DNA from 2 places in the Streptomyces sp. NPDC085946 genome. Region 2 is predicted to be linked to the other one. Evidence: riboswitches for the same ligand, from Rfam matches in the RefSeq annotation. Region 2 holds a riboswitch; the other holds the start of a gene.
The links. Region 2 has a riboswitch for cyclic di-AMP ahead of ACIF8T_RS20580 (peptidoglycan DD-metalloendopeptidase family protein). Riboswitches for the same ligand answer to the same signal wherever they lie in the genome.
Positions count from the first base shown of each region.

Region 1: linked by a shared signal. The riboswitch ahead of ACIF8T_RS05655 (M23 family metallopeptidase) and the one ahead of ACIF8T_RS20580 (peptidoglycan DD-metalloendopeptidase family protein) in region 2 are both predicted to bind cyclic di-AMP.

Region 1 covers NZ_JBITSF010000002.1:16,717-20,828, forward strand. Annotated here, with positions in the region: gene ACIF8T_RS05645 (PrsW family intramembrane metalloprotease) at 1-715, shown strand, start outside; gene ACIF8T_RS05650 (aldo/keto reductase) at 712-1,677, opposite strand; gene ACIF8T_RS05655 (M23 family metallopeptidase) at 1,796-2,824, opposite strand; cyclic di-AMP (ydaO/yuaA leader) riboswitch at 2,837-2,994, opposite strand; tRNA gene ACIF8T_RS05660 (tRNA-Met) at 3,314-3,387, opposite strand; gene ACIF8T_RS05665 (dihydrofolate reductase family protein) at 3,488-4,112, opposite strand, start outside.
Region 2 covers NZ_JBITSF010000010.1:5,229-9,340, forward strand. Annotated here, with positions in the region: gene ACIF8T_RS20570 (MBL fold metallo-hydrolase) at 1-95, opposite strand, end outside; gene ACIF8T_RS20575 (SGNH/GDSL hydrolase family protein) at 283-1,068, opposite strand; gene ACIF8T_RS20580 (peptidoglycan DD-metalloendopeptidase family protein) at 1,335-2,309, opposite strand; cyclic di-AMP (ydaO/yuaA leader) riboswitch at 2,314-2,474, opposite strand; gene ACIF8T_RS20585 (alpha-galactosidase) at 2,783-4,112, opposite strand, start outside.

The sequences.
Region 1 (4,112 bases), on a different contig from region 2:
CGGCATCGCCTCCGTGACGGCGGCGACCTTCTTCGTCCGCATCGTCATGTCGCCGTTCGCGCACCCGCTCTTCACGGTCCTCACGGGCCTCGGTTTCGGCGTCTCCGCCCTCGCGGCACAGCGGCAGCGGGTCCGCCGCCTGCTGTTCCCCCTGTCCGGACTGCTCCTCGCGATGGGCCTGCACGCCCTGTGGAACGGCTCCTCGACCCTCGGCGAGTACGGCTTCTTCGCCGTGTACGCCACGTTCATGGTGCCCACGTTCGCGGTGCTGACCTGGCTGGTGATCTGGACGCGGCAGCGCGAGCTGCGGACCGTGCGCGAGGAACTGCCCGCCTACGCGGTGACCGGGTGGCTCACCCCGGCCGAGCCGTTCGCGCTCGGCTCGATGCGGGCGCGGCGCCTGGCCCGGCAGTACGCACGCCGGTACGCCGGCAGGGAGGCGGCCCGGGCGGTGGCGCAGTACGAGGCGTACGCGACCTCGCTGGCGTTCCTGCGCCACCGCGGGCGCCGCGGCCGGGCCGGCGCGGACTTCGTCGTGCGGGAGGGGGAGCTGCTGCGGGAGCTGTGGAGCCGGCGGGACGCCGCCCGTCCGGCGCTGGACCACGCGGCCCGGGCGACGGCCCCCGTGGTGCCGGCGACCGTGCCGCCCTGGCCGGTGCACGGCGGGTACGGCCACCCGGTGCCGTACCCGGCGTACAACCCGTACCGCTCCTAGGACCTCTCGGGGGACGGCTGGGCGGAGGCTTCCGTCAGCCGGTCGAGCTCCTCCTGCGCGAGCCGCAGTTCCGCCACTCCCAGCAGGGCCGGCAGCTGCTCCGCCGTCCGTGCGGAGGCGATCGGCGCGACCACGGTCGGCCGGTCCGCCAGCCAGGCCAGGGCGACCGTCGCGACGGGGACGCCGTGCGCCCCGGCGATCTCGTCCAGCGCGGCGAGCACCCGCCGCCCCCGCTCGGTCTCCAGGTGCCGGGCGGCGCTGCCCGCCCGCGCGCTGTCGACGGCCGCGCCCGGCCGGTACTTGCCGGTGAGGAACCCGGAGGCGAGCGCGGAGTACGGCACCGCCGCCAGTCCGGTCCGCTCGGCGAGGTCCTGCAGGCCGCCCTCGTAGGTGTCGCGCGAGACGAGGTTGTAGTGCGGCTGGAGGGCCACGTACCGGGCGAGGCCCTCGCGGTCGGAGAACTCCAGGGAGGCCCGGAGCCGCTCGGCGGTGATGTTGGAGGCGGCGATGTGGCGCACCTTGCCCGCCCGCACCAGTTCGTCCAGCGCGCCGATGATCTCCTCCACCGGCACCTCGGGCTTGTCGAAGTGGGTGTAGTAGAGGTCGATGTGGTCGGTGCCGAGGCGGCGCAGGGAGGCGTCGGCGGCGGCCTTGATGGTGGCGGCCGACAGGCCCGGGTACTCGGGGTGCTGGCTGACCTTGGTGGCGACGACGACGTCGGAGCGGTTGCCGCGCGCCTTGAGCCACTTGCCGATGAGGGTCTCGGACTCGCCGCCCCGGTTGCCCTCGGCCCACGCCGAGTAGGAGTCGGCGGTGTCGACGAAGTTGCCGCCGGCGGCGGTGTACGCGTCCAGGACGGCGAAGGAGGTCGCCTCGTCGGCGGTCCAGCCGAAGACGTTGCCGCCGAGGGCGAGCGGGAAGACCTCGAGGTCGGACGAGCCGAGTGTGCGCAGAGGAGTCATGCTCCTCGTCAACAGGTGTACCGGACGGCGGCATTCCGCCCGGTGCCGCACCGCCGGCGCGCGGCCGGCCGGCAGCCCTGACGTCGGGGGGACTCCGTCAGGACCGCCGGGGTCCGGGTCAGGGGGTGAGGCCCTTGCCGCGCAGCCAGGCCAGCGGGTCCACGCCGTTGGCGGAGCCGTCCACGTGGACCTCCATGTGGAGGTGGGCCCCGGTGACGTTGCCGGTGGCGCCCACCCGGCCGATGACGTCGCCGGTGGTGACCTTCTGGCCGACGCTGACGCTGATGGAGGACTGGTGGGCGTACCAGATCTCGGTGCCGTCGTCGAGGGTGAGCACGGTCTTGTAGCCGTACGAGCCGTCCCAGCCGGCCGACGTGATCGTACCGCTGTGGACGGCCTTGAGGAGGGTGCCGGTGGGCGCGGCGAAGTCCAGTCCGGTGTGGTAGCCGGAGGACCAGTAGGCGCCGGCCTGGCCGAAGGTGGAGGTGATCGTGTACGAGGAGGTCGGCAGCGTGTACTGCTTGGCCAGCTCGGCGAGGCGCTCGGCCTCGGCCTTCTTGCGGGCCTCCTCCTCGGCCTTGGCCTTGGCGGCGGCGGCCTTCTCCTCGGCCTCCTTCTCCGCCTTGGCGGCGGCCTCCTGCGCGGCCTTCTCGGCGGCGGCCACGGCCTCGGCGGCGGCCTTCGCGTCGAGCTGGTCCTGCTGCTGCTCGGCCTGGGCCATGATCCGGGCGCGCAGCGCCTCGCCGGCGTCGGCGGTGCCCTGCGCGGTGTCGACGGAGGTCATGCCGACGCTGCTGAGCGGGGTGGCCGACTCCTGCGGGGTTTCCTCGTCCGAGAGGAGGGAACCCACGTTGGGGAGGTCGGGCATGGAGATCGACACCGGCGGCTTGCCGGTCTGGGCGCTGGCCATGCCGCCCGCGCCGACGGCGGCTATGACGCCGACGCCGAGGACGGTGGAGCTGCGCGCGAGACCGCCGCGCTGCTTGGCGACGCGGTGCCTGCCGCGGACCGGGCGGATGGACTCCTCGGTGGGGTTCCACTCCTGGAACGGGCCCTCGTCGGTGCCGGGAGCGCCGTACCCGAAGGTGTCGGTGCTGCGCTGGCCGGGCACGTGCGGGGCCTCGGGGGCAGGCCTGTTGGACGCCACGTGGGCGTACTCCTTTCCTTCCGTCTCCGCCTACCGGGTTAGCTGACGGGTTCGGAGCGGGAAGGTCTCCTACGCGCGTATACCGGCCGTGTCTCCACGGCGGCATCCGCGTGATTCACCCCAAGGTGGTGGTTCCCCGGTTCCCTCGCGGGATTCGGCGCGTGCGCACGGAGCCGTCTCCTGTGACGGCTGGGACGACCGCGCTGCGTTATCGAACGTTAATGTACGCAGGGCGCTGATTCCAAGCTGTTCCGCTTGATCATTAACGATTTCCGCGTGGACTTACCCGTCATCGGCACCGTAAATCGGGCGAGTTGACCTCACTTCATGTAACCCACATGCTCTGATGGTCCGTCAGATGTGCTGCGGAGCGGCGCGGTTCGCTCACTAAGTGTGACCACGGCCCGGTGACGGCCCGCACACCGCCGACGGGAGGCGCGGAAACGACTCAGGGCCGGAACTCCATGAGTTCCGGCCCTGGGCCTTCAGTAGCGGGGACAGGATTTGAACCTGCGACCTCTGGGTTATGAGCCCAGCGAGCTACCGAGCTGCTCCACCCCGCGTCGTTGTGTCTCAACCATACGCCATCCGCGGGGCCCGAAGCACACACATGACGGGCCGAAGCCTCTCACCAGGGGTTTTCCGTGCGGAATGTGAGCGCGCTCACCCCAGCAGGTGCCGGTTGGGGGCCTTGGCCGGCCCTTCGAGTTCCGGCAGGACGACGACGGCGGCGCCTCCCGCCGCCAGCACCCCGCTGCCGTCGGCCCCGGCCACGAAGGTGTCCGGCTCGCGCCAGGCCGTGACGACCCGCCGCACCCCGGCGTCCAGGATCAGCCGGGCGCACGGCGCGGGCCGGGAGGCCCGGCGGGCGCAGGGCTCCAGGCTGCTGTAGACCGTCGCGCCGGCCAGGCGCGGATCGGTGGGGTCGGCCTTGGCCAGCGCCGCCTCCTCCGCGTGGACGACCGGATCGCCGCCCTCCCGGGAGTGGCCGCGGGCCAGTTCCGTGCCGTCGGCCGCCACCACGACCGCGCCCACGCTGAAGGCGGTGTCCGACGGCGGGCAGCGCCCGGCCAGTTCGCAGGCGAGGGCCAGCCAGTGGTGGTCGGCGGCGGACGGGACGGTTCCGGCGCCCGGCGCGGTGGGCCGGTAGCGCATGAGGACGACGTCACCGATCTGCCGGGTCTCCAGCAGCCGCAGCCGGCCGGCCTGGTAGCCGCCCGGCCCGAACAGCCGGGGCGCGTCCGGGTCGCCCACGAAGAGCGGGGCGAGGACGAGCTGGAGTTCGTCG
Region 2 (4,112 bases):
CGGATGCGGGCCATGCGCTCTCCGCCGGGGTCCGCGCCGAAGGCCGCGGGCCGCAGGGCGCGCAGCCCGGAGTTCGTCGATCGGAAACCGGCCACGCTACCTCCAGGTGGAGTCGTCGGACCTCCCATTATGGTCGGGCCCCTTCCCTGCCCCCGGGCCACCCGGAGCACGGTGGACGGTGGACGGCCCGGCGCGGATCGTCCGGGGGTCCCGCCGCGGACGCTCCCGGACAGGGTGCGGCCGCGGTCGCCGCGGGTGCGGCCGCGGGACCCGGCCGGCGCCTCACGCCACCGCGGCGATCCGCATCCGGATGTCGCGCGGCGACAGCGTCCCCTTCGCCGTGACGTGGTCGCCCGACGACTCCCCGCGCAGCCGGCGCCCGATCCACGGCACCAGGTACTCCCGCGCCCACTGGACGTCGTCCCGCCGGACCTCCAGGGTGCCGCGCGGCGGCAGCGGCGGCCAGGGCTGCTCCGGGTCGGCCGGGACCTCCAGCCCGAGCACCTGCCCGGCCCGCAGCGCCACGCGCGTGTGCCCCTCGGGCGACAGGTGCAGCCGGTCGGAGTCCCAGGCCCGGCGGTCCTGGACGCTGCGGAGCGACCAGAGGTCGAGCACGGGGCAGCCGTGCCGGTCGGCGATGGCCCGCACATGGCCGTTGTAGGTGGCGATCTTGCCGCGCAGGTGCTTGAGCACGGGGATGCCCCGGGTGTCGAAACCCGTCGTCACCATGACCGTGCCGGCCACCGCGGTGAGCGCGGTCACCGCCGCCTCGAAGCGCTCGGCCACCTCGTCCGGATCGCTGCCGGGGCGCAGGATGTCGTTGCCGCCCGCGCAGAACGAGACGAGGTCCGGGGCGAGTTCGACGGCCCGCGGCACCTGTTCCGCCACGATCTGGTCGAGGAGCCTGCCGCGCACGGCGAGGTTGGTGTACGCGAAGTCGCCTTCGGGCCGGCGGTCCGCGAGCAGCACGGCGAACCGGTCGGCCCAGCCGACGAACGCCCCGTCGGGGCCGGGGTCGCCGACGCCCTCGGTGAAGCTGTCCCCCACCGCCACGTACGACCCGATCACTGATCTGCTGTCACTCTTCGAATCGTCTGCCACAGCAGCTCATCTTTCACCGTCGAATGTGACCTACGCGACCGTAGGAAGGGGTTGACGGGCGGTGAGATAAGCCACTCCCCAAGTGTTCCCCAACTGCGGAATAGGTGCCTGGTCACAGGCGTTGAGGGCCGGTCCGCCCCGGTCCCGGACCGGGGCCGGCCGACACGCCGGAGGCCGGACCCGGGGAACCGGGTCCGGCCTCCGACGGCGTGTCAGGCGGGCGGTCGTGCGGGTCAGCCGATGCTGACGCCGTGCGCGTTCAGGTAGGCGACCGGGTCCACGTCCGAGCCGTAGTCCGGCGTGGTGCGGATCTCGAAGTGCAGGTGCGGTCCGGTCGAGTTGCCGGTCGAGCCGGAGAGGCCGACCTGCTGTCCGGCGGTCACGGCCTGGCCGGCCGAGACGGACAGCGAGGACAGGTGGGCGTACTGGGCGTAGTAGCCGTCGGCGAGCTTGATGACGACCTGGTTGCCGTACGCGCCGGCCCAGCCCGCGGAGACGACCGTGCCCGCGCCGACGGCCTTGAGGGAGGTGCCGGTGGGGACGGAGAAGTCGACGCCGGTGTGGTAGCCGCTGGACCACATGCTGCCGGCCACCTTGTAGGCGGTGCCGACGCCGCCGGAGACCGGGGCGGCGTAACCGCCGGCGGTGCCCGCGGACTCGGCGGCGTCGCTCGCGGTGGTGGTCTGCTCGGCGGAGGACTGCTCGGCCGGCTTGTCCGCGGACTGCTCGGAGGAGGACTTCGCCGGGGCGAAGGACTTGGCCGGGACCGAGGGCTTGGCCGCGGAGGACTTGGCCGCCGAGGACTTGGCCGCGGAGGACGGCTTGGTGGCGCCGGCCGCCTTCTCGCCGATGGACAGCTCCAGGCCCGGGTGGATCAGCGACGGGTCGGCGCCGACGGCCTCGCGGTTGTCGGCGTACAGCTGCTTCCAGCCGCCGTCGACGTCCTGCTCGTCGGCGATCCTCGCGAGGTAGTCGCCGGCCTTCACCGTGTAGGTGCGGACGTCGTCGGCCTTCTCGCCGGCAGCCTTCTTCCCGGCGGCCTGGACGGACTGGACGGCCTTCTCCGGGGCGGACTGCGGGGTGGCGGCGTGGGCACCGGTGGCGCCCAGCAGCGGCAGGGCGAGTGCGGCGCCGCCGGTTCCGGCGACGGCGATGGAACGGGTGAAGCGCAGGGTCTTCGGACGGCGGTGCTTACCCTTCGCGGGCATGGCGATTTCCTCTCCGGCGCCTACGAGGTGAGCTGTCGGGTGCGGACTGGAGATGCCCGGCCGCGCCGAGGCGCGGCTTAACCCCAAGCCGTTCCGGGAACCGGAACAGGCGTCGTACCTGTGGGTCCCCCGCTCCTGCCGTACACGGGTCAGTGTGTGCGGGCTCCGGGCGGCGGCAGGATTAGGCGTCCGTCCGGATCGGTGGCGAACGTAAGCGAACAGGACGCGCGGGGACAAGCGTGCGGTTGTCCGCACCTGCGCGTTCCAGGGATTCCTGTGGACGTCCGTGGTGACGGTGCGTGGATCAATGATCTTCCGTTTTCCTCAAACGGCCAGGAAAAAGGCATGAATTACGTGAGCATGGCGACAACGGATCGTCACGGATATGACGCTGCTCACCAGCCGGCGGCCATCTCCCCCGCTTCCGGGGCACGTTAGAGCGAAACTCCTTATTCGGACAGTTCGCCCATTCGCTACGAATCGAGGCGCCGCAGCCGGACCACGGCGGCGTCGAGGTCCCCGCGCAGCCCGGTCCGCAGCCCGTGGTGCAGGAGCACCGCACCTCGATGGATTTCGCCCGTTTCGCGGCATTCGTAGGAGGCGGCCGGGTCGAGGCCCCGCAGCCTGAGCGCGGCGGCGGGCTCCCCGTAGTGCTGTGCCTGGAGCCAGGCGAGGACGACGGTCTCGTCGCCGAGGACGTACTGCACGGCGCTCAGGCCGCCCGTCGGCGGGCGCAGCCGGTACAGGTCGCCGCGCTGCACCACGGGCCGGATCTCCTTGTAGAGCGCCACCCACTCCCGCGCCTCGGCGAGCTCCTCCGCGCTCCAGCGGGTCAGGTCCCCGCCGAGGCCCAGCACCCCGGCCATGGCGCTGACGAACCGGAACCGCAGCGAGCTCACCCGCCCGTTGAGCATGGCGTTCGGGCTGTCGGTGACCCAGGCGGCCATGACCCGCGCGGGATGGACCTGGCTGAAGCCGTGCTGGACGGCGAGCCGGTCGAGCGGATCGGTGTTGTCCGAGGTCCACACCTGGTCCGTGCGGCTCAGCACCCCGAGGTCGATCCGGCCGCCGCCGCCCGAACAGGACTCGAAGGCGACGCCCGGGTGGGCCGCCCGCAGCCGGTCCAGCAGGGCGTACAGGGCGTGCACGTGGTCGGTCCACAGCCGCTGCGGATACGGCTCCCCGGGCCAGCCGGCGTCGGTGAAGCAGCGGTTGAAGTCCCACTTGACGTAGTCGATCGGGGCGCCGGCCAGCAGCTCGTCGAGCCGCTGCCAGAGATGCTCACGGACGTCCTCGCGGGCCAGGTTGAGCACCAGCTGGTTGCGGAACTCCGTGCGCGTGCGCCCCGGCTGGAACTGCACCCAGTCCGGGTGCGCGCGGTAGAGGTCGCTGTCCGGGTTGACCATCTCCGGCTCGACCCAGATGCCGAACTGCATCCCGAGCGCGTGCACGTGGTCGGCGAGCGGCTTCAGACCGCGGGGGAACCGGTCGGGGTTGGGCGCCCAGTCCCCGAGCCCGGCCCGGTCGCCGGTGCGGGCCCCGAACCAACCGTCGTCGACGACGAACAGCTCCACGCCCAGCGCGGCGGCCCGCTTGGCGAGCGCCCGCTGCCGCTCCTCGGAGATGTCGAACCCGGTGGCCTCCCAGGAGTTGAACAGCACCGGCCGGTCCCGGTCCGCGTCCGGGACGACGTACGTCCGCTGGTAGGCGTGCCAGGCGCGGCTGGCACCGCCGAAGCCGCCGTCGCTCCACAGCCCCGCGAAGACCGGGGTGGTGTACGACTCCCCCGCCGCCAGCATCAGC